DNA from 3 places in the Neorhizobium sp. DAR64862/K0K3 genome. Region 1 is predicted to be linked to each of the others. Evidence: predicted binding sites of a transcription regulator. Region 1 holds the regulator's gene; each other region holds the start of a gene.
The links. The regulator PhoB, encoded in region 1, activates phosphate uptake and scavenging genes when phosphate is short. The targets are predictions, from matches to a motif close to TGTCATNNANCTGTCAT.
Positions count from the first base shown of each region.

Region 2: a site for PhoB is predicted at 2,623-2,639, ahead of ACQY1L_RS02180 (YdcH family protein). Genes of this name have one in related genera too.
Region 3: a site for PhoB is predicted at 5,221-5,237, ahead of ACQY1L_RS08140 (bifunctional 2',3'-cyclic-nucleotide 2'-phosphodiesterase/3'-nucleotidase). Genes of this name have one in related genera too.

Region 1 covers NZ_CP191449.1:2,658,827-2,666,810, forward strand. The annotation lists gene ACQY1L_RS12850 (ArsR/SmtB family transcription factor) at 1-623, opposite strand, end outside; gene ACQY1L_RS12855 (DMT family transporter) at 748-1,662, shown strand; gene phoB (phosphate regulon transcriptional regulator PhoB) at 1,644-2,327, opposite strand; gene phoU (phosphate signaling complex protein PhoU) at 2,453-3,166, opposite strand; gene pstB (phosphate ABC transporter ATP-binding protein PstB) at 3,218-4,033, opposite strand; gene pstA (phosphate ABC transporter permease PstA) at 4,049-5,365, opposite strand; gene pstC (phosphate ABC transporter permease subunit PstC) at 5,362-6,846, opposite strand; gene ACQY1L_RS12885 (substrate-binding domain-containing protein) at 7,034-7,984, opposite strand, start outside.
Region 2 covers NZ_CP191449.1:441,320-449,303, reverse strand. The annotation lists gene ACQY1L_RS02200 (tetratricopeptide repeat protein) at 1-317, opposite strand, end outside; gene ACQY1L_RS02195 (thiamine phosphate synthase) at 326-979, opposite strand; gene ACQY1L_RS02190 (sulfite exporter TauE/SafE family protein) at 1,116-1,901, shown strand; gene ACQY1L_RS02185 (ArsR/SmtB family transcription factor) at 2,009-2,266, shown strand; gene ACQY1L_RS02180 (YdcH family protein) at 2,385-2,561, opposite strand; gene ACQY1L_RS02175 (YdcH family protein) at 2,791-2,994, shown strand; gene purE (5-(carboxyamino)imidazole ribonucleotide mutase) at 3,016-3,513, shown strand; gene ACQY1L_RS02165 (5-(carboxyamino)imidazole ribonucleotide synthase) at 3,522-4,595, shown strand; gene ykgO (type B 50S ribosomal protein L36) at 4,740-4,865, shown strand; gene ACQY1L_RS02155 (tetratricopeptide repeat protein) at 4,973-5,626, shown strand; gene ACQY1L_RS02150 (alpha/beta fold hydrolase) at 5,636-6,673, shown strand; gene pyk (pyruvate kinase) at 6,736-7,984, opposite strand, start outside.
Region 3 covers NZ_CP191449.1:1,666,442-1,674,425, reverse strand. The annotation lists gene ACQY1L_RS08155 (GGDEF domain-containing protein) at 96-1,382, shown strand; gene ACQY1L_RS08150 (FMN-dependent NADH-azoreductase) at 1,385-2,002, opposite strand; gene ACQY1L_RS08145 (LysR family transcriptional regulator) at 2,137-3,105, shown strand; gene ACQY1L_RS08140 (bifunctional 2',3'-cyclic-nucleotide 2'-phosphodiesterase/3'-nucleotidase) at 3,141-5,141, opposite strand; gene ACQY1L_RS08135 (PadR family transcriptional regulator) at 5,414-6,115, shown strand; gene ACQY1L_RS08130 (DUF1203 domain-containing protein) at 6,126-6,590, opposite strand; gene ACQY1L_RS08125 (GNAT family N-acetyltransferase) at 6,661-7,218, opposite strand; gene sseA (3-mercaptopyruvate sulfurtransferase) at 7,221-7,984, opposite strand, start outside.

The DNA of each region.
Region 1 (7,984 bases):
TCTCGGCGGCTGATCCAGCCGACGCCAAGAGCGCGGTCCAGCAGCGCCGCACCCATTTGTCCCGCCAGATGCGGCCGTCGCTCGCTCCAATCGAGGCATGTCCGGCAGAGCGGGCGTTTCGAACGGGTCAGCTGGTCGAGATCGATCCCGAAATCACAAAAGAAACGCCGACCTTCATCGGTGATCAGGCCGGCTCCATCGCCGAGCAGCAGATAGCCGTTGCCGGTCAGGGAGTCGGCGAGCGCGATGGCGAGACGGCCGGCCATGTGGTCGTAACAGGTGCGGACTAGCCGTAACGCTTCATCTTTCGGGCCCACAGGGTGATGGCGCTTCGGTCCGTCTGCGGCGACTGCCATCAACGCGTGGATCGCGTGCGCGACTTCCGGAGAGGCAAGTCGGTAATAGCGGTGCCTGCCCTGCTTTTCGACTGCGATCAGATGCGCCTGGGCCAGTTTGCCGAGATGGCCGCTGGTTGTCTGCGCGGTGACGCCGGCATGGCGTGCCAGTTCGCCCGCCGTCAGCGCCTGGCCGCCCATCAGCGCGGACAGCATGTTGGCGCGCGCGACATCGCCGATCAGGCTTGCAACTTCCGCAATCGTATTTCCTGAAACCATATTGGACATGATCCAGTTCTAGCACCGGAAAACTTTGCCGTCAGCGATCAACGGTTCGGCCGTCGCCGAAGCATTTCTTTTCCTCTCTCCGCTAAGAGGGGCGGAGATTGCATGGATGGGGATAGGAACTGGAATGGCGGACACCAAAACAAGCATGGCAACGGATCTGTTGCTGCTCCTCACGCTCGCGACGCTTTGGGGCGCGTCCTACACGCTGATCAAAGTCGGTGTGGAGACGATTTCGCCCGTCACCTTTATCGCCGTCAGAACACTGGTCGCCGGTCTCATTCTCGCTGCGGCACTTCGCCTTCGCGGATTGAAGCTGCCGACCGACCGGCAGACCTGGACGCTCTTCACGGTTCAGGCCGGCCTCAACAGCGCTGTCCCCTTCACCCTGATTGCCTGGGCCGAACAGACGACCGATGCGGGCCTTGCCACCATTTTGAGTTCCACGACGCCGATCTTCGCGTTTCTGCTGACGGCGCTGATCACGCGCCATGAAAGCGTCTCTGCGGCCAAGCTGTTTGGAGTTGCCGCAGGCATTGTCGGCATATGCCTGATCGTCGGCATGGAGGCGCTTGCCGGGTCGGGCGAGAACCTCTGGGCTCAACTCGCCATCGTGGCGGCGACGATCTGCTATGCGGCGGCTGCCATCTTCGGCAAGAATTTTAAGGGATTGGACCCGATGATGCCCGCCGCGGGATCGCTGATCGCAGGGGCGGCCATCCTCATTCCCGTGAGCCTCGTGGTCGACCGGCCCTGGACGCTGACGCCCAGCACCGATTCGATGCTCGCCCTGTTGGCGCTCGCGGTATTTTCGACGGCGCTCGCCTTCGTCATCTATTTCCGGCTGGTGCGGACGCTGGGCTCCGTCGGCACGACGGCGCAGGCCTATCTGCGGGTGCCGATCGGCGTTGGCATCGGCGTCGTGTTTCTCGGCGAAACGCTTGCCTCGACAGCCTGGCTCGGTCTCGCCTGCGTCGTGACCGGTGTCATTGCCATGACGCTGCCGGCTAGGAGACGCGGTGCTCAGGCTTCCATCGAGTAGCCGGCACCGCGGACCGTGCGGATGACGTCCTGCATGTTGGAGAAGTTGAGTGCCTTCCGCAGGCGCCCCACATGCACGTCGACGGTGCGTTCGTCGACATAGATGTCATGGCCCCAGACGCCGTCGAGCAACTGCGAGCGCGAAAAGACGCGGCTGGGCGACGCCATCAGGAATTCTAGAAGTCTAAACTCTGTCGGCCCGAGGCGAACTTCGCGGCTCTTGCGGTGAACGCGGTGGGTTTCGCGGTCGAGTTCGATGTCGCCGCATTTGAGGACGCTCGACAGCACTTCGGGTCGGGCACGACGCAGCATCGCCTTGACGCGGGCCATCAGCTCCGGTGTCGAAAACGGCTTGACCACATAGTCGTCGGCGCCCGTGGCAAGCCCACGAACGCGCTCGCTTTCTTCGCCGCGCGCCGTCAGCATGATGATCGGCAGGCGTTCCGTCTCCGGCCGCATGCGCAGGCGACGGCACAGTTCGATGCCTGAAACGCCCGGCAGCATCCAGTCGAGAATGAGAAGATCCGGAACGCGCTCCTGAAGCCTGATTTCCGCTTCGTCACCGCGAAGCACGGTATCGACCTCGTAACCCTCGGCCTCCAGGTTATACCGAAGGAGGACGCTGAGGGCCTCTTCGTCTTCCACGACTGCGATCTTCGGCTGCATTCCGACTTGCTCCGTCACTCGTCCCGAACTGCACTTAGATCCGCCAGATCCGCTCGCGCTGCTTCAGGTCATTGGTTTTGGCAGTTATCGTCCCGAAACCGGCAGGCGATTTCGGGAGAGCTGCATCATGTCCCGGCGGAGCCGAGCATGTTGGACGTATCGTCCTTCGGACGTTCGCCCTCCGGCTGTGCGCCGGTTGCGATGTAGTAGATGGTCTCGGCGATATTGGTCGCGTGGTCGCCGATGCGCTCGATGTTCTTGGCGCAGAACAGGAGATGGGTGCAGGTGGTGATGTTGCGCGGATCCTCCATCATGTAGGTGAGGAGTTCGCGGAACAGCGAGGTGTACATCGCGTCAATCTCTTCATCGCGCTGGCGGATGATTTCGGCTTTTTCCGCGGAGCGGTTGGCGAAGACATCAAGAACGTCCTTGAGCTGCACCAGCGCCAGTTCGGAAAGATGCTCCAGACCACGGGCGAGCTTGCGCGGGACGCCTGTTCCCTGCACGGCGAGCACGCGCTTGGCGGTGTTCTTACCAAGGTCGCCGACGCGTTCCAGGTCAGCTGCAATGCGCAGCGTGCCGATGATCTCGCGAAGATCGGCTGCCATCGGCTGGCGCTTGGCGATGGTGACGATCGCCTTGTCCTGGATATCGCGCTCGGCGTGGTCGAGAATGACGTCGTCCGAGATGACCTTCTGGGCCAGCGCCGAGTCGGAGTTGACGAGCGCACGCACGGCATCACCGCACATCTGCTCCGCCAGGCCGCCCATTTCGGAGATCCGGCGGTTCAGGTATTTCAGTTCCTCGTCATAGGCCGAGAGAATATGGGTCGAAACCATGTGTCTGATCCTTGATGTCTGCAGTTGCGGCTGACGGGCTCTGCGCCCGCATCAGCCGAAGCGGCCCATGATGTAATCCTGGGTGCGCTGGTCATCCGGATTGGTGAACATCTTGTCGGTATCGTTTTCCTCGACCAGATGGCCGAGATGGAACATTGCCGTGCGCTGTGAAACGCGGGCTGCCTGCTGCATCGAGTGGGTGACGATCACGATCGTGTAGTTGGCGCGCAGTTCGTGGATCAGTTCCTCGACCTTGGCCGTGGCGATGGGGTCGAGTGCCGAGCACGGCTCGTCCATCAGAATGACTTCAGGCGAAACGGCGATCGCACGGGCGATGCAAAGGCGCTGCTGCTGACCGCCGGAAAGGCCGGTACCGCCTTCATGCAGGCGATCCTTGACTTCTGCCCAGAGGCCGGCGCGCTGCAGGCTTGCCTCGACAATCGCGTCCATTTCCGTCTTGCCGCGGGCAAGGCCGTGGATGCGGGGACCGTAGGCAATGTTCTCGTAGATCGACTTCGGGAACGGGTTCGGCTTCTGAAACACCATGCCGACCCGGGCGCGCAGCTCCACGACGTCGATTTCCTTGTCGTAGATATCGTCGCCGTCGAGCGTGATCTTGCCGGTGACGCGGCAACCCTCGATCGTGTCGTTCATGCGGTTCATCGTGCGCAGGAAGGTGGACTTGCCGCAGCCAGACGGACCGATCAAAGCAGTGACGGTATTTTGGCGGACATTCAGGTTCACGTCATAAAGAGCGCGCTTGTCACCGTAATAAACGGAGACATCCTTGCCGATCATCTTATATGCAACGTCGTTCATTTTCTTGTCCAGCGCCTTCTCAACTGCAGCTTCTGACATCATGTTCATTGCTTCCCCCTTCCTCTACCAACGCCGTTCGAAGCGGCGTCGCAAGAGAATTGCGCCAACATTCATCAAGATCAGGAACAGGAGCAGGATCATGATCGCTCCCGAGGTTCGTTCAACGAAGGCGCGTTCCGCCTCGTTAGCCCACATGTAGATCTGTACCGGCAGCGCTGTCGACGGATCCATCGGCGTGGTCGGATAGTTCGCCACGAAGGCGACCATGCCGATCAAGAGGAGCGGCGCGGTTTCGCCAAGGGCGTGCGCGAGGCCGATGATCGTACCGGTCAGGATACCGGGCATGGCAAGCGGCAGGACATGGTGGAAGATGGTCTGCATCTTCGAGGCACCGAGCCCGAGCGCTGCAGCACGGATCGACGGTGGCACTGCTTTCAGTGCCGCGCGGGTGGCGATGATAATGGTCGGAAGCGTCATCAGCGTCAGCACCAGGCCGCCGACCAGCGAGGCCGAGCGCGGCAGGCCCATGAAGTTGATGAAGACCGCGAGACCCAACAGACCGTAGACGATCGACGGGACCGCTGCGAGATTGTTGATGTTGACCTCGATCAGGTCGGTGAACCGGTTCTTCGGGGCAAACTCTTCAAGATAGATCGAGGCTGCGACGCCGATCGGCAGCGACAGGACGAGCACGATCAGCATCATGTAGAAGGAGCCGATCAGAGCGACGCCGACGCCGGCTGCTTCCGGACGGCTGGACGCGCCGTTGAAGAAAATGCCGGTGTTGAATTCCTTGGCGAGCGCACCGCTGTCGGTCAGCTGCTTCATCCATCCGACCTGCTGGTCGGACACCTTGCGGCTGGTTTCCGCCACGTCGAGATTGATCTGGCCTTTCACGGCGCTGTCGATATCGCCGGCCGCCAGAAGCGAAACCGTCTGAGTCGTGCCGATGATCTCAGGATCGGAAACGACCATATCGCGCAGCTGGCCACGAACGCCGTCCGAAATCATCTGGTTGACGGCACGCAGGCCCTGGCGATCGGTTTCGGCGACGCCCAGAACCTTCGCCAGCGCATTGCGGGCGACGATCGGGTAGTTGGCCGTCATCAGCTTGGCCGGATCCGTAGCCCGCACATTATCCTTGTCGATGATCTGCTGCGAGAACTCGACAGGGATCGTGATCATCGTCTGCTGAAAGGCGGTATAGCCCTTCGAGACGACCGACCACAGAAGGAGCATCAGGAACAGGATGCCGAACGAGAGAGCAGCGATGCCATAGGCACGGAAGCGGCGCTCGGCGGCGTAGCGGCGTTTGATACCGATATCGCGACGGGCAGGCTTGGCCAAGACGCCGGCGGTGGAGGAAACCACGTCGGTCATTCGTACTGCTCCCGGTATTTGCGCACGATGTAGAGCGCGTAGATGTTGAGGCAAAGCGTGATCGCAAAGAGCGTGATGCCGAGTGCGAAGGCGACAAGCGTCTGCGGCGAGGTGAATTCAAGGTCGCCCGTCAGCTGGCTGACGATCTTGACGGTCACCGTCGTCATCGGCTCGAACGGGTTGAGCTGCATGCGGGCGGCGACGCCGGCGGCGAGCACTACGATCATGGTTTCGCCGATGGCGCGCGAGGCGGTCATCAGAAGTGCGCCGACGATGCCCGGCAGTGCTGCCGGCAGGACGACCTTCTTGATGGTTTCGGACTGGGTGGCGCCGAGACCGAGCGAGCCGTCACGAAGCGTTCCCGGCACGGCGGTTATGATGTCGTCCGACAGCGACGAGACGTAAGGGATCAGCATGATGCCCATGACGAAGCCGGCGGTGAGAACGCTCTGTGCCTGGATGAAGTTGGCGTAATCGCCGGTGACAAGGCCGTTCAGCTGCGAAGACAGGTCGCGCAGGAACGGGCCGACCGTCGTCAGGGCAAAGAAGCCGTAGACGATGGTGGGAATGCCGGCGAGAACTTCGAGCAGAGGCTTTGCCACGGAGCGGACACCGCGGGAGGCGTATTCCGACATGTAGATCGCGGAAAACAGACCGCTCGGGACGGCGACGAGCATGGCGACGAAGCCGATATAGAGTGTGCCGAGAAGCAGCGGGATAAGGCCGAACTGACCAGCCGAATCCGTGGCGCCGGCGGCCGCAAAGCGCGGATCCCACACGGTGCCGAAGAAGAACTCCCACGGCGGGATGCTGGTGAAGAAGTGCGTCGCTTCCGTCAGCATCGAGGCAACGATGCCGACCGTGGTCAGGATCGCGATCGAGGATGCGACGACGAGGCTTGCGAGGATCACCTTCTCGACACGGTTGCGAGCCCGAAACCGCGGCGCGATGCGCGTGTAGGAAAAGCCGGCGCCGATCAGGGCTGCCAGAAGGACTACCGCGGTCATAACCCAGTTGCTGATCTTGGTCATGACGTTGAGATCGCCAGCGGACTCGACCATGTATGGTTCGGGGTCGCCGGCAAGCGGGACGCCCTTAGCGCCAAGCGCTGCGCGCAGTTCGACGGGATTTCCGCCGATGCGCTCGATCTCGTCCAGGCTCAATACGTTCATGCCGCGCGCGAGCGAGCTTACCATGCCGAAGGAGAGACCCTGTTCGGCCGGCGAACGCGCCTTTACGTCTTCAGGAAAGCCATCGAGGACAGTGGAGTTGATATAGAGGGGGCTGACGACCAGCCACGCGGCCAGGATGAGAACCGACGGCAGAACGGCGCAGAGTGCGACGAAGGTGCCGTAGTAGCCCGGACGTGAATGAAGCTTTGAGGAACGGCCGCCGGCGATTGCCAGGGCGTGCCTGGTTCCGACAACGTAACAAGCGATCGCAATTATCGCCAGAATCAATAAAATCAATGGTGTGCTCATTAAAATCCCCCGGCCTACCGCCATCGACGGCACCCATTACCGCACAAATCCCACCATCGGAATCAATATGTTTCGCCATCCAAAACGCAGCGACTGACGCCAAGCTTTGCTTCTGTCGCACGACGGACAAGTCGCCGCCTGGCACGAAAGAAGACCGGCGCCGCAAGAAGCGGCGCCGGAATTTTGATTACATGGTCTTGCCGGCTTCGAAGTCCTTGCGGACCTGTTCGCGCTGATCGTCCGGAGCAGCAACCAGGCCGTATTCGGCGAGCGGGCTGTCAGGGCCGATCATTTCGTCGGAGATGAAGAACTCAACATATTCCTTGAGGCCTGGGATAACGCCGAGGTGAGCCTTCTTGACGTAGAAGAACAGAGGGCGCGACACCGGGTACTTGCCCGAAGCAATGGTTTCGGTGGAAGCAACGACATCCGAAACGGTCGCGACCTTCAGCTTGTCCATGTTGTTTTCATAGAAGGCTAGGCCGAAAACGCCGAGGCCGGTCTTGTTGGCCGAGATGCGGGCCAGCGTTTCGGTGTAATCGCCGTCGATGTCGACAGCTGCGCCGTCCTTGCGAACTGCAACGCACTTGGCAGCAGCCTGCTTGGCATCGGTGATGGCAGCCTTGATGACGTCAGTCGCGCCGGCTTCCTTGCAGCCTTCAGCCATGATCTTCTCTTCGAAGACTTCGCGGGTGCCGTGCTTGGAGCCTGGGATGTAAGCTGCGATCGGGCCCTTCGGCAGGGTCGCATTGACTTCCGACCAGTTCTTGTAAGGGTTGGCAACGAGCTTGCCGTCAACGACGACTTCAGCAGCCAATGCCTTGTAGAGATCCTTCGGGGTGATCTTCATGTCGCCGTTCGACGAGTCGGCAGCGAATACGATGCCGTCGTAACCGATGCGGATTTCCTGAACGTCCGTGACGCCGGCAGCCTTGCAGGCTTCGGCTTCGCTCTTGTTGATCTTGCGCGAAGCATTGGCAACGTCGATCGTGCCTTCGCCGACGCCGGAGCAGAATGCCTTCAGACCGCCGCCCGTGCCGCCGGACTCAACAACCGGTGCCTTGAAGTTCGGGTTGGTCTCGGCAAAGGTCTCGGCAACGATCTTCGCATAGGGAAGAACGGTGGAGGAGCCGGCAAC
Region 2 (7,984 bases), 1.3 Mb from region 1:
CCATAGGCCTCGTCGATCGGGCCCGTATAGGGCTTCTCCGGCGGCAGCGGCGGCAAGGTCACGCCCATGCGCTGATAGAGTTCGACACCGGCGGACGGCACGATGCCATCGGGCTGTGCACCGCGTTCGACGCCCATTGCATCCGGCGCGACCGGTCTCGTCACCACCTGACGCGACTGCGCCGCCGTCGGCCCCTCCTGCTCCACCGCACCGGGTTGCTGCACCTGCGCAATTGCCGAATGCGGCAAGACGGCCGACGCGGAAAGGCTGGCGGCAAGCATCAGGACGGTGGATGAGGCGCGACGAATCGATGGCATGGAGACCATCAAGCCTCAAACCGTGGCGCTTTTTCGTCCAGATCGGCGTTGACCAGTCGAACTGCTTCCTGCGGTCCTTCGGGATGATCGAAGACAGCCAGTCTCAAAGCCACGAATTCCGCTCCGTTTTCGGCAACCTCGAGCGCCGAGGAAATGTCCGTGCCGCCCATGGCGATGCAGGGAATTTCCACCATCGAAGCCCACCATTCCGCAAGCGCGACGTTCTTCGGATGCGCCTCCGGCTTGATGTCGCCATCGAGCTTGCCGAAGAAAATATAGTCGGGGCGGCGCTCGCCCACTTCGAGCGCCGTGTGACGCTCGGATGCACCACCGGCGCCGACGATCATCTTCGGGCTGAATTTCTCGATCGTTTCTTCCAGCTCTTCCATCGAACCGGCCATATGCAGGCCATCTGCCTTGACGCGACCTGCGACGCGGCTGTCTCCGGCGATCAGCGCTGCGGCACCCGCGGCCTGGATCATCGGCACCATGAGTTCGGCGCGGTCCTGGAACGCGGTATCGTCTTCATCGTATTGCGGCAGGATCACCGAGGCGACATCGCCGCCCGCAAGCGCCTTCTCCAGTCGGTCCGCCTGCGCTTTCGCATCCGCATCCTGCGGCACGATCAGCACCAGACGGCAACGCTCTTCCTGTTTCTTCATGTTTCTTCCCATGCAGCGAACCGCAACCCGGCGATCCGCACTCGTTTTCTCTTGAATGATTCGATAGACCGGAAGGATTGCGCAATCAACCGCTCATCCCATCTGCCCGCCTCAACGGTGCAAGCCTGAAGTGCCCATGCCAGACATATTTTCCTCCGATACGCTCAGCCTCGCCTTCTTTGCAGCAGCGGTGCCCGCCGTGATGCTGGTCGGGCTTTCCAAGGGCGGCATTGGCGGCGCGATCGGCCTGATGGGCATGCCGCTGATGTCGCTTGCAGTCGACCCGGTCAAAGCGGCGGCGATCTTCCTGCCGATCCTGATCCTGATGGATATCGTGGCACTCTGGTCCTGGCGCCATTTCAACGACAGAAAAACCCTGCTGATGATCCTGCCGGGCGGCGTCATCGGCATCGCGCTCGGCTGGGCGACCTCGGCCTATGTTTCGGACGACGCGTTGCGGATTGTTATTGCCGCGGCAACGATCTTCTTCGCCCTCCGCTACTTCTGGCAGGTCTACGGCCCGGATAAGAACCGTCCGGCCGCCGCACTGCCGCATCGTCCGGCGGCCGCCACGTTCTGGGGCGCGCTGTCGGGCTATGCCAGTTTCGTGGCGCATGCCGGCGGCCCGCCCTTCCAGATCTACGTTCTGCCGATGAAGCTGGATCCTAAGAAATACACCGGGGCCAGCATCCGCTTCTTCGCCATCGTCAACGCCGTCAAGATCATCCCCTATTTCCTTCTCGGCGCATTGGGGGCCGAAAACCTGACGATCTCGGCGACATTGCTGCCGGCAGCCCTGGTCTCGACCATGCTCGGTGCCGCGATCGTCAAGCATCTGAAGTCGGAAGTATTCTATCCGATGACCTACGCGCTCGCGCTCGTTGCCGGCGTAAAGCTTCTGTGGGACGGCCTGCCGATCTGACCGGTCCATCCGAACATCATAAAAAACCCAATTACAATAAGGCCTTCCGCCGGTCGCGAGACACGAAAACGGTTGCTGCTTCGTCAAGTTATGCTTAGCTTCAAACTATGACACTCGATCCGTTTTCAGCCATTGCCGACCCGAACCGGCGCCATCTCCTCGAAGAGCTGAGACGCGCGCCGAAAACCGTGAATGAACTTGCACAAGGACTGCCGATCAGCAGGCCGGCCGTCTCGCAGCATCTGAAAGCACTGCTGGACAGCGATCTCGTGACTGTCACACCAGAGGGAACGCGGCGCATCTATGCCGTGAACGGCAGCGGCTTCACCCGGCTCAACCTGTGGCTCGACCAGTTCTGGACGTGAATTCTGGCCGCGACTGTGACGTTACGACCAGAACTGTTGCTTTTAGTCTTGGAATTTATCGTGCCGCTGTGGGCACCCTCTCACGAATGTACGTGACGCGCGTGGCGCTTTTGATCGCCTAATGACGGGTGTCGGTCTTTAACCGCTCCACCTCGTCTTTGATGCGCAGCTTGCGGCGCTTGAGCTCTGCGATCTCACGATCGTCGGCGGATGGAGATGCGAGAACGGACTGGAGTTCCTCTTCGAGGTCGCCGTGCTTCTTTTCAAGCGATGCGATATGCGCCTGGACGGTCATGTGGCATGTTCCTTCCTTAGGTACCTGCCTTGGCACTCCTCTGAGCCAAGGCTTCAGGTTTGCAACAGAAGTGTGACACGGTTGGTCCGCTTTGTCGAAGGAGAAATCATGGTCTCTCAGCGGCAAATTCGTGGCGTCGGCTAACTTCCAGTTAACGCGGTTTGATGGTAGGAGCTTGCGGATGAAGCCGGGGTTTGCAAAAAGCCGGCGTAAAGAATGGGGACTGAGCATGCGTGATCAGGAACAGGCGGATAACCGGCTGGTACTCGCGAAACTTCGCCAGGAACACGAAGATTACGACGCCGCGATCAATGCCATGATCAAGGTCGGCTGTGAGGCTCTTCGCATCCAGCGCATGAAGAAGAAGAAGCTGGCCATCAAGGACCGGATGACCCAGATCGAAGACCAGATCATTCCCGACATCATCGCTTGAGTTCACCTTAAAGGGCCTGGAATGTCAGAAAGACCCGCAGTCGCCATCATCATGGGCAGCCAGTCCGACTGGGAGACCATGAAGAACGCCGCCGACACGCTTGATACGCTCGACATCGGTTACGAAGCACGGATCGTCTCGGCACACCGCACGCCGGACCGGATGTACGAATTCGCCAAGAGCGCCCGCGACGAGGGCTTCAAGGTCATCATCGCCGGTGCCGGCGGCGCTGCCCACCTGCCGGGCATGACGGCGGCCCTGACGCCGCTTCCGGTGTTCGGTGTGCCCGTCCAGTCGAAAACGATGAGCGGAACCGACAGCCTCTACTCGATCGTCCAGATGCCGGCCGGAATTCCCGTCGGCACGCTCGCCATCGGCCGTGCCGGCGCGATCAATGCCGCCCTTCTTGCTGCAGCGGTGCTTGCCCTTTCCGACGATGACCTTGCCGACCGGCTCGACGCCTATCGCGCGCACCACACCGCATCGGTCGCCGAATATCCCATCGACGAAGCACCCTGAGAAACATCATGACGATCCGCACCATCGGCATAATCGGCGGCGGCCAGCTCGGCCGCATGCTGGCGATCGCTGCCGCACGCCTGAACTACCGCATCATCATTCTCGAACCGCAGGCGGATTGCCCAGCCGCCCAGGTCGCGAACGAACAGATCACGGCGGCCTACGACGACAGGGCGGCGCTGGCCGATCTCGCCAGCCGCTGCGACGTCGTGACCTACGAATTTGAAAACGTACCGGTCGAGGCAGCCGAGTTCCTGCAGCAGTCGGTTCCAGTCTACCCGCCGGCCAAGGCCCTGGAAGTGGCGCAGGACAGGATTGTTGAAAAGCAGTTCCTCAACGGCTGCGGCATCGAGACCGCAAGGTTTCATTCCGTCGACAGCCAAGCCGATCTCGAAGCAGCGCTTGCAGACTTCGGCGGCAAGGGTGTCTTGAAGACCCGCCGCATGGGCTACGATGGCAAGGGCCAGCGCGTGTTCCGCTCCAGCGACGACAAGGCCGATGGCGCCTATGCGGACCTCGGCTCGGTGCCGATGGTTCTCGAAAGCTTCGTGCCCTTCGAGCGCGAAATCTCGATCATCGCCGCGCGTGCCAAGGATGGCACGGTCTCCTGCTACGATCCGGCCGAGAACATCCACCGCAACGGCATCCTTCATACCTCCACCCTGCCCGCGACCATTCCAGACACGACCGCGCAGACCGCGCGCAGTGCCGCCGAAAAGCTCCTCGCTGCCCTCGACTATGTCGGGGTGATCGGCATGGAATTCTTCGTGATGGCCGATGGCACCCTGATTGCCAACGAGATCGCACCGCGCGTGCACAATTCCGGTCATTGGACAGAGGCTGCCTGCGTGGTCTCGCAGTTCGAGCAGCATATCCGCGCGGTGGCCGGCGCAAGCCTCGGCGATCCGCGCCGTCATTCCGATTGCGTGATGACCAACCTGATCGGCGACGACATCCTCGACGTGCCCGGCTGGCTCGCCAGGCCCGACGTGCTGGTCCACCTCTACGGCAAGACAGAATCCCGTCCGGGCCGGAAAATGGGCCATGTCACGGAGCTGAAGGGGCGGAAAACCCGGTCATAAAGTGCGTCACAAGGTTGACACGCATCCAGCCACGGGTTATCTGCACGCCAACCTGAGCGCGCCCCTCGTCGACAGATAGGCGGCACGCTTTCGATTGATAGAGACAAGCGGCTCTTTGAGCCCACAGACTTCTGGACCAGTACAATGAAGATCAAGAACTCGCTCAAGGCGCTGAAGGCTCGTCATCGCGATAACCGTCTGGTTCGCCGCAAGGGCCGCGTTTACATCATCAACAAGCAGAACCCGCGCTTCAAGGCCCGCCAGGGCTGATTTGCGCTGATATCGACGGGTTGTCCGGGCACGCCTGAGACGATCAAATTGTCGGTAGCGCGAAATTTCGGGTTTGACCTTCGGCGCATGCGGATTACTTTATCCGCATGCGCTATTTTCGTTCAAGCTTCGTGATCCTTGCTGTGTGTGTTGCGGTGCCTGCCTTTGCGCAGACGCTGCCCCAGCCCATGCCGCCATCCCAACCGATGCCTCCCGCTCCGCCGCTGGAAAGTCCGGCGCAGGGAGGTACGCAGGCAGCACCGAATGCCGGCCAGCCTCTCAACGCCAGGGTCGACCCACTATTTGCGGCGCTGAAACGTGAGCGCAATCCGGAAAAGGCGCGCGGCATCGCCACGCAGATCGCCATGAACATGGGTGAGTCGGGCAGTCCCACAGTCAATCTCCTGATGGGCTGGGCGGCCACGGCCGCCAAGGAAAAGCGCAACGCCGCCGCCCTCGACTTCCTCGACCGCGTCACTCTCATCGATCCCGCCTATGTCGAAGGCTGGAACCGCCGCGCCACAATGCATTACGCGATGGGCGACCAGCGCAAGGCGATGGCCGATATTGCCGAAGTGCTGAAGCGTGAGCCTCGCCATTTCGGCGCGCTGGCCGGTCTTGCCGGAATCCTCACCGAAGCCGGACGGGACAGCCAGGCGCTGAATGCGTGGGAGCGTTATCTCGACATCTACCCCGCCGATCGCGAGGCGCAGGAGGCTGTGACCAAGCTATCCGAAAAGATCGCCGGCAACCGAACCTGATGGGCCGCCATGGGGATTGTACCTCTTATCTTGTCTCTCATCGCATTCGGCTTCGGCTTCACGGCCTGGAAGGCGAAAGCGATCGAGGCCAACCTGCCGAACGACGGTGAACTCACCGATCTCGGCGATATCCGTATCAACGCCCTTCATGTCGCTGCCCCAGCCGAGGGCGACCTTCCCCCCATCGTCTTCATCCACGGCGCCAGCGGCAATCTGAAGGACCAGGAAGCAGCGTTCCGCAGGCCGCTTGAAGGGCGCGCCGAAATGCTGTTCGTCGACCGTCCCGGTCACGGTTATTCCGAGCGTGGCGGAGACGAGAACGGTTTCCCGGATGGTCAGGCCGACACGATTGCGCGACTGATGGATCGTTACGGCATCGACAAGGCCATCATCGTCGGTCACTCCTTCGGAGGCGCGATCGCCACATCCTTCGCGCTTTACCACCCGGAAAAGACAGCGGGCCTGCTTCTGCTTGCGCCCGCCACCCATCCCTGGCCGGGCGGCGTCGACTGGTACTACAATCTGGCAGCCCGCCCCTATCTCGGACGCCTGTTTACCCGCTTCCTGGCGCTGCCTGCCGGGCTGGTGCTGATGGAGAAGGCAACCCATGCCGTCTTCCATCCCAACCCCCGTCCGGACCGCTACCTCGACGGCGGCGCCACCGCACTGGTGTTGCGGCCTGAGAACTTCCGCAACAACGCGATCGACGTCGCCAATCTCAACGACTACGTCACCAGGGTCGCACCGCGCTACAGCGAGATCACCGCACCGACGCTGATCATCAACGGCGACAGCGACAAGATCGTCTCGATGGATATCCATGCGAAGGCGCTGACGGCCGCCGTCGCCGGCGCCGAACTGGTCGTCATCCGCGGCCTCGGCCACAAGCCGGATTACCTCGCGACCGATCTCGCCATCGCCGGGATCGAGAAGCTTGCGGGTCACCACCGCGACCTGCAGTCCGTTGCCCGCAGGGTCGAGGCGCGACTGGCGAAAGTGGTCGACGAGCCGATGCCGGACATGGATTTCTCGATCGAAAAGACCTGAAACGACAACGGCCGCCGGATCACTCCGACGGCCGTTTTCATTTCACGCTGTTGATAGCGGGTTTAAACCCCACTCTGCCCATCTGCACCGATATAGGCGATGCGCAGCATGTTGGTGGCGCCAGGTGTGCCCAGTGGCACGCCGGCCGAGATGATGATCCGGTCGCCCGGCTTACCAAAACCTTCGGAGGCGACGATGCGGCAGGCGTTGTTGACCATGTCGTCGAGGTCAGTCGCGTCATGGGTGACGACGCAGTGCATGCCCCAGCCGATCGACAGTCGACGCGCGGTCTTGACGCTCGGCGACAGTGCCAGGATCGGAACGTTCGGACGCTCGCGCGAGGCGCGAAGGCCTGTTGTGCCCGACGATGTGTAGGTGACGATCACGGCGAGCCGCAGCGTCTCTGCAATCTGGCGGGCAGCAAGCGAGATCGCATCGGCACCGGTTGCTTCCGGTGTGGCGCGCTGCGCGTAGATGATGCTTGGATAAAGCGGATCATCTTCCACCTTGCGGGCAATCGACGCCATCATCGAAACGGCTTCGACCGGATACTGACCGGACGCCGATTCGGCCGACAGCATGATCGCATCGGCACCTTCGAACACGGCGATCGAGACGTCGGAAACTTCGGCGCGGGTCGGAACCGGCGCGCTGATCATCGATTCCAGCATCTGGGTCGCGACCACGACCGGCTTGCCGGCACGGCGACATGCGCGTGTCAGCTGCTTCTGGATGCCGGGGACCGCCTCGATCGGCATTTCGACGCCAAGATCGCCACGGGCCACCATGACGGCGTCGGAGAGATCGATGATCTCATCGATCCGCTCGAGTGCCTGCGGCTTTTCGATCTTCGACATGATGCCGACGCGGCCACGGGCAATCTTGCGAACTTCTGCGAGATCTTCCGGGCGCTGAACGAAGGACAAAGCGACCCAGTCGACATCGTCGGTCTCAAGCACGGCATCGAGATCGGCTCGGTCCTTGTCGGTGAGCACGCCAACGGCGAGCAGCGTATCGGGAAGGCTCACACCCTTGCGGTCGGAAATGCCGGTGCCGGCAACGACAGTGCAGGTGATCGACGTGCCGTCGACCTTTTCGGCCCGCAGCGCCAGCTTGCCGTCATCGATCAGCAGGCGATCGCCGACCTTCACCGATTCAAGAATTTCGGGATGCGGCAGGAACACACGGTTCTCGTCGCCGGGAGCCTCGTTATTGTCGAGTGTAAACGTCTGGCCTGGGACCAGCGTCACCTTGGTATCGGCAAACTTGCCGACGCGCAGTTTCGGACCCTGGAGGTCGGCGAGGATGCCG
Region 3 (7,984 bases), 990 kb from region 1:
CGCAGCAATTTACCGGCATAACTGGTGTTGCGATTATCTAACAAAGTCATGGCTTTGGGATGTGAACGCGAGGTCCGCCAGGCTTAAAAGGCGTGATGATGCAGGTTTTGAACCTCTTTCTGTTCGTTGCAGAAGCGATCGTCTATTTCACGATCATGGCCGCCTTCCTGCATTTCAGGCGCCAGCTTGGCCTTGGCGTGTTCTTGGCTGCGCTCGGTGTGATGCACTTCATGGAGACCTACCTCGCGGCGGTCTTCTATGTCGAGCTGCCGTTCGGGCTGGTATCGCCCGGATCGTCCGTCTTCTTTGCGGGCAAGCTGATGATGATCCTCCTCTTGTACTTGAAAGAGGATGCCTCGACGGTGCGCCAGCCCATCTACGGACTGTTTCTCGGCAATCTCCTGACGGTTCTCATCGCGCAGATCCTGCAGGCGCATCCGGTCGTCACCCTTCCTGCGGGACGGCCTGCCGACATGGTCTTTCTCAACGAGATGGGCTCACTCATGGTATGGGGCACGGCGCTGCTCTATATCGACGCCATCGCCATCATTCTTCTCTATGAGCGTTTCGGCCGGATCTTCAGGCGCCATATCATCCTGCGCTTTGCCGTCAGCGGTGCGATCGTTCTAAGCTTTGACCAGCTTGCCTTCTATTCCGGACTGCGATTGCTGTTCGACGCGCCGCTTTCGGTCCTGTTCGGCGGTTGGTACGCCAAAATGCTCGCGGTGATCATCTATTCCGTGCTGCTGCTCGCCTATCTCAAGGTCGAACAGATCCCGAGGCTTGCCTTGTCGCGGCGCGAAATTGCCGACATTTTTCACGATCTGACGTTTCGCGAGCGGTATCAGGCGCTGCTTGCCACAAGCGGCGTCGATCGGTTGACCGGCGTTTTCGATCGCAACCGGCTGGAAGCCGATGCGCCGGCGATGATCAAGCAAAGTATCGACATGCGGCAGCAGCTCAGTCTCGTGATCATCGACGCAGACCGGTTCAAGGACGTGAACGATCTCTTCGGTCACATGAAGGGGGACGAGGTGCTCAAGGACGTGGCAGCGCAGCTCAAGGCCCGAACGCGGCCGCGCGATCATCTCTCGCGGTTCGGCGGCGAGGAGTTTGTGCTGATCCTGCCGAACACGAACCACGAAGGAGCCTTGGCGCTCTCCGAACGGCTTCGCCAGGATATCTGCGCGTCTGTCATCAGGCCGGACGGCAAGTGCATAACCGTATCGATCGGAGTGGCGACCACGTCTGACGATGGCGACACATTCGCCACGCTGTTCGGCGTTGCGGACCAACGCCTCTATCACGCAAAGAAAGACGGCCGGGACAATGTCCACGGCCGTCAGGGGCGTCTCGTCTCACCGACTGGTGTGGACGTCTAGGATCAGGCGGCCAGTGCAAGCTGCTGCGTGCGATCCTGTGCAGCGGCAATCGCCTTCTCATACGCTTCCGGACCGAATGCGGTACCTTCAATGTAGATCACTTCGACATCCGTCATGCCCATGAAGCCAAGAACCGTCTTGAGGTAAGGAACGGCGTGGTTCATCGCCATGGCCGGGCCTTCCGAATAGATGCCGGCGGCCGACAGAACGACATAGACCTTCTTGCCGGTCGCAAGTCCCTGCGGACCTTCGGCTGTGTAGCGGAACGTCATGCCGGCGCGGGCAACGTTGTCGATCCAGCTTTTCAGCGTCGAATAGATATTGAAATTGATCAGGCCCGTGGCAAGCACGACCGTATCGGCGGCGAGCAACTCGGCGACGAGTTCGTCGGACAGTTTCGCTGCTGCCGCTTCCTCGGAATTGCGAGCATCTGCGGGCTTGCGGATCGCAGATGTGGTCACGGTGTCGAGATGGGCGATCGGGTTCTGACCTAAATCACGGGTCACAACGGTCGCGCCCGGATGCTGGACCTTCAGCTTGTCGACAAATTCCGTCGCAATCTTTGTCGACAGCGATTCGGTGCCGCGAGGGCTGGATGTCACGAGAAGGATGGATGGCATTGCTTTGTTTCCTATGAATTTCTCGACGGTGGGAGACTGGAGGTCGCCTGTCTGGGAAGACAAATAGGAGTAGACCGCAATCGATGGAATGGAGATAATGTCGAAGCTTTCCATCTAAAATCTGGATAGGTCACATGGACGCGAATCCCACCCTCGATCAGCTGCAGGTCTTTATCGCAGTTGCCGAAAGCGGCAGTTTTTCGGCCGCCTCACGCCTGCTGAACCGGGCTCAGTCGGTTGTCAGCTACACGATTGCCAACCTCGAGACGCAGCTCGAGATTCAGTTGTTCGACCGGGCCGGGGCGCGTCAGCCAAAACTGACCGAGGCCGGGCGGGCGATGCTGATGGATGCGCGGCGGATCGTTGCCGACCTGCAGATCATGCGGTCTCGGGCAAAGAGCATCACTCAGGGATTGGAAGCCGAGATCACGCTGGCCGTCAGCGTGATGGTGCCGGCCGACGCGGTGGTAAGCCAGCTACGCGAATTCCGAGAGAAATTTCCAAGTGTCGCCCTCAACCTCAGCGTCGGGGAACTCGGCATGGTGATGGGCCAGGTCATCAGTGGACGGGCCGGCATCGGCATCGGTGGCGCTCTCCTTAAGCAGGACGATTTGCTGATTGCCGAAAGGATCGGTCATTCCTACCTCTTGCCGGTCGCAGCGCCGGACCATCCACTGGTGAAGCTCAACCGCACACTCACCCTTGCCGATGTGCGCGACGAGACGCAACTGGTCGTGACCGACGCGTCAGGCCTTACCGCAGGGCGTAACTTCAACGTCCTGTCCTACAAGATCTGGCGCATCAGTGACATCGCCACCAAGTATCAGCTGATCAAGGGTGGGCTTGGTTGGGGTGGGCTTCCAGCGTCCCTGGTGCTCGATGACATCCGCAACGGCGATCTGGTCGCGTTGGATATCGACGCTTACGAGCAGGGGCAATATCCGATCTACGCTTTGCGAAAAGCATCCAATCCGCCCGGACCCGCGGGACAGTGGTTGATCGAATCGTTTGCAGCCAAGCTGTCCTCATGTCCTAACCATGATGACCTTCCCGAACTCCTGAAGCAGGAGCCGGAAAGGACGTATTGGCAGGCTGCCGAATAACACGCGTCCTCGGCCGGACGACTGGATGGGGCGCCTCAGAGAACCAGTCTGAACTTCGCGAAACCGTTCTCGCCGTCGCCGGCATCCTCGATCTTCGTCCCCTTCAGGCTGCCGGCAAACTGGCGCGCCTTGGGTCCGGTCTCGAACAGGGCCGTGGATCCGGGCTGCGCCTTGAACGACCAGTTGTCGTCGGCCGAAGGATTGATCGTCCCTTGATCGATGATGTAGCGAACAACGACGTCGCGGTTGGTGTCGGGTGCGACGAAAATGACCTTGTCGCTGGCGATCTCCGGAAACTTGCCCCCACCGCCGGCACGGTAGTTATTGGTGACGACGACAAACTTCTGCGCCGGATCGATCGGCTTGCCGTCAAACTTCAGGTCGACGACACGGTGAGCATTCTCGTCCAGTACCTTTCCGTCCTTGTCGAAGCGCGACGGCTGGGACAGGTCGATCTGGTAGGTCACGCCATCGATCACGTCGAAATTGTAGGACGGGAAACCGGCGTTGAGCAGCGGAACATCCTTTGATCCCGGCTTGACCTGGTTGAACATGCCAGCCGACATTTCCAGCCAGTTTTTGACCTGCGCGCCCGATATCAGCACGGCCTGAACCGTGTTGGGATAGAGATAGAGATCCGCGACATTCTTGATGGCGATGTCGCCGGTCGGGACGTCGGTGAAGTAATCCGCACCGCCGCGACCGCCGGCCTTGAAGGGAGCAGCGGCGGACAGCACCGGGAGGTCCTTGTACTCGCCCTCCTTCAGCATGTCCTTGATGTACCAGGTCTGCGCATTTGAGACGATCTGCACCGACGGATCGTCAGCGACCAGCGCGAAGTAGGAATAGAGCGGCGCGGATGTCTTGCCGACCGGACGGCGGATATAGGCAAGCGTCGCCTCGTGTTCCGGCTTGATGGCCGCGGTGACCTCAGGCTTGTCCTTGACGTCGGCAACGACCTTGCGATTTTCGTCGCGGTGATAGATCGGTCTGACTTCCGAGGTGGAATCGACGATCTTCCAGCCGCTGCCATCCTTTTCGATCAACAGGTCGATCAGACCCATATGGGAGCCCCAGAACCCGGCCATGACGGCGGGCTTGCCCATCAGCGTGCCTTTCTTGGCATCGGCGCCGGCAATGCCCTCGAAATCCCTCGGGCCGGGGAAGACCAGATGCTGGTGGCCGGTGAAGATCGCATCGATACCCTCGATCCCTGCGAGATAAAGAGACGCGTTTTCCATCCGATCGCTCTGGCCGGAACCATCGATGCCGGAATGGGAGAGGGCGATGACGATGTCGGCGCCTTCCTCCTTCATGACGGGCACCCAGGCCTTGGCAGCATCGACGATATCGCGCGTCTGCGCCTTGCCCTCAAGATTCTTGCTATCCCAGGTCATGATCTGTGGCGGCACGAAGCCGATGAAGCCGACCTTGATCGGGGTCGACTGGCCGGAACCGTCGCGGATCTGCTTTTCGATGATCACGTAGGGTTTGAAGAAGAGATCGTCGTCTTTGGCGTTGGAGGCAAGCTGGCCCTTGGTCAGGTTGGCGCAGACATGCGGAAAGCCGGATCCTGCAAGAACCTTGAACAGGAAATCGAGGCCGTAGTTGAATTCGTGGTTTCCAAGCGTGCCGACGTCATATCCCAGCACGTTCATCGCAGTGATCACGGGATGCTTGTCGCCCTCCTTCATGCCACGCTCATAGGCGATGTAGTCCCCGAGCGGATTGCCCTGCAGGAAGTCGCCGTTGTCGATCAGCATCGAATTTCCGGCTTCGGCTCGAATCAAATCGATGATCGAGGCGGTACGGGCCAGTCCAAGTGTGTCGTTCGGCTTGTCGGCATAATAATCATAAGGGAAGACATGCACGTGGATGTCTGTCGTCTCCATCAGCCGCAGATGCGCCTGGTTGGCGGCCGCGCGTGCCGCAAACGGGTGGAGCATGACCAGCGCCGATGTGGCCGCAATGCCACCGAGAAGGGATCGGCGCGAGACCGCATGATTTTCGAAAAGGTCTTTGGTGAAAAGCGACATCTAATATCTCCCTCCGGATCACTGATGGAGGCGAGCTTAGGCACAATCGCCCACGGACGCATCCCTAAAATGACGGTCGGCGAAAGTTCGGTGACTGCCGGGTAATGACGCGACGGTCAATCCGGATCGGCCGCACCGCGCGCCGCAGATAGCTCGAAAAAAATCCGCCAAAAAAATCAAACGGATATGACTTAGATATATCTGGCAGCTTGCAGCGTTGAGGAAATGTGCTAGCTTTAGATATATCGAAAGATACTCTAGAGGAGAGTAAGATGTTTCAACGATTTGAAACCCACAGAAGCTGCAACGCCGATCGCTCGGGCTTCGAGGGACTATTTACCATGCGGGGCGGTCCGTTCAGCAAAGGCTTTGCGGGTAGGGGTTTTGGCGGAAAAGGCGGGCCGGGCGGTGGTCGTGGCTTCGGCGACGATGGCGAGGGACGTATCGGTCGCTTTCTGATGCAGGGCGATCTCAGACTGGTCGTCCTGGCCTTGATCGAGAAAGAAGCCCGCCACGGCTACGAGATCATAAAACATATCGAAGATATGACGTATGGTTTTTACGCACCCAGCCCCGGCGTCATCTATCCGACGCTGACCTATCTTGAGGAAGCCGGCTACGTGACGGCTGAAGCGGATGGCAACAAGAAGCGTTACACCATCACTGACGAGGGCCGTGCGCATCTCGATGAGAACCGCAGTTTCGCAACGACCATCCTCGAGCGCTTGTCCGAGCTGGCTGAAAAGATCAAGCAGAAGCAGGAACGGCACGAACACCACCGCGATCACGACAGGGGGCCACATCATGACCGCGGCCCGGCTCTGCCGCGCAGTGTGGAAGCGGCGCTTCTCAACCTGAGAGAAGTGTCGGCTCGCAGGATCGAACAAAACGACAAGGCTGCGGGCGATCTCGTGCGGCAGCTCCTCGATCTTGCCGAAAAGCTGGAGCGGGACGGCGGAGACCCGCAGGCATAAGGGGCTCCTGCTAAGCCGCGTCAATCCGGCACTGGAAACAGTTGTTGCGGGCCGAGCGAACGTGGACATAGGCGATATCGGCGCGTTGAAGCAGGTCTTCGGCGCGCCGCATGATTTCGGACGTCGGGGTCACCGCACCCGTGCCATAGACGATCCTGTTATCTTCTGCATAACCCCGGACGATGTAATCGGGACTAACCAGAATTGGCGGTAGAACCTCTTCCGCGATAAACCGTGGGCAGGGCGTCTTATGCAGGAAGATGGGACCGGTTTCGGCATAGGGCTGCGTTGTCGGAAACGGTCGATAGGCAAGAACGAACAGGCTTTCGCCCGCGTCGATATTCCTGAGGCAATGGCGGCAGGGATATCCGGGACCATCCGAGATCATGGTCTCCGGCTGGTGTCCGTAGGAATCGCTGCCTCCGTTCCATAGATGCTCTGCGTGGTCACCCGGGATCGCGTTGAAGATTGGCATGGTCGTCTCCTTTTCTATATATAGGAGATGACCCGTCGGGCTTTGAAGCGCCACCCGATCCTTGCGCGAGCTAGCTGTCCAGCACCTTTACCAGTTCCGCGCTGGTCATCGGCACGATCTCGGCCTCGTATGTCGAGACAGGCGAAAAACCCATCATCTGGTAGAGCTGCAGCGCTCGGGGATGGTCGAGCGAATTGGTGGTGACGGTGACCTTCTCCGGGTTGTTCTGCCACGCAGAATAAAGAGCTTGCGTCAGGAACCACTTGCCGATGCCGAGCCCGAGGGCCCGTTCGAACAGGCCGAAATAGGACAGCTCTACGACGTTGTCGTCAGCAGAGTTCAGCTCGTAGAAGCCGGCCGGCGATCCGTCGACCAGAAGGATCGTGATCGAACAGCGCGGGTTGTGGATCGCGGCCGCAAGCTCGGCGTCGGACAGCCGCAACCTATCGTACCAGTGCCAGCGCTTGCCGACTTGCCGGTATAGGTACCGGTAGAAATGCAACGGCACTTCGGTGGTGCGTATGATGGCGGTTTGAATGTTGGCCGGAATCGGCATGCTTGTCTTGGGCGCGGCCGTCATTTCCAGAACGGTGACGCGCGCCTTCAGCGGTACGGGCTTTTTCGCCATCGTTACGCCTGCGACGAGATTGCAGGGGTAGGCTTAGCCGGTCCTGTCTCGATCGGCGTGTCCGAGCGTCCGCCCCATTCCGTCCAAGACCCGTCATAAAGCGCGTTGTCCTCATGCCCGAGCGATTCCAGCGCAAGCGTGATGATCGCAGCGGTAATGCCCGAACCGCAGCTCGTCACGACCGGGCGCCCCAAATCGATTCCCGCGGCTTCGATAGCCTGGCGCAGTTCGGGTATCGTCTTCAGCTTGCCGTTTGTCGAAAAGCTGCTGGAGGGAGCGTTGACGGCACCCGGCATATGACCGGAGCGCATGCCAGCGCGGGGTTCCGGCTCTGTGCCGGTAAAGCGTCCGGCCGGCCGTGCATCCGCAATCTGGCTTGTACGATCGCTGACGATCGACATCATCTGATGGTAGTCGATGACCTTGTCGAGGCGAAGCTCCGCATCGAAAATGGACGCAACCGGCGAGGGGATCTCGGTTTCGAGCGCGCGCCCTTCCGCCTTCCAGCCATCGAGGCCACCGTCCAGGATAAACACCTGTTTCGCACCCATGATGCGGAACAGCCACCAGCCACGCGGCGAAGAAAAGATGCCCGGACCGTCATAGATGACGATGCGGTCATTCTCGCTGATGCCGAGCTTGCCGACAGCATCGGCAAACACATCGGGCGAGGGCACCATATGCGGGAGACCGGTGGAATGATCCGCGACTTTGTCGTGATCGAAACGCACGGCACCGGGAATATGCCCTGCCGCATATTCGGCAT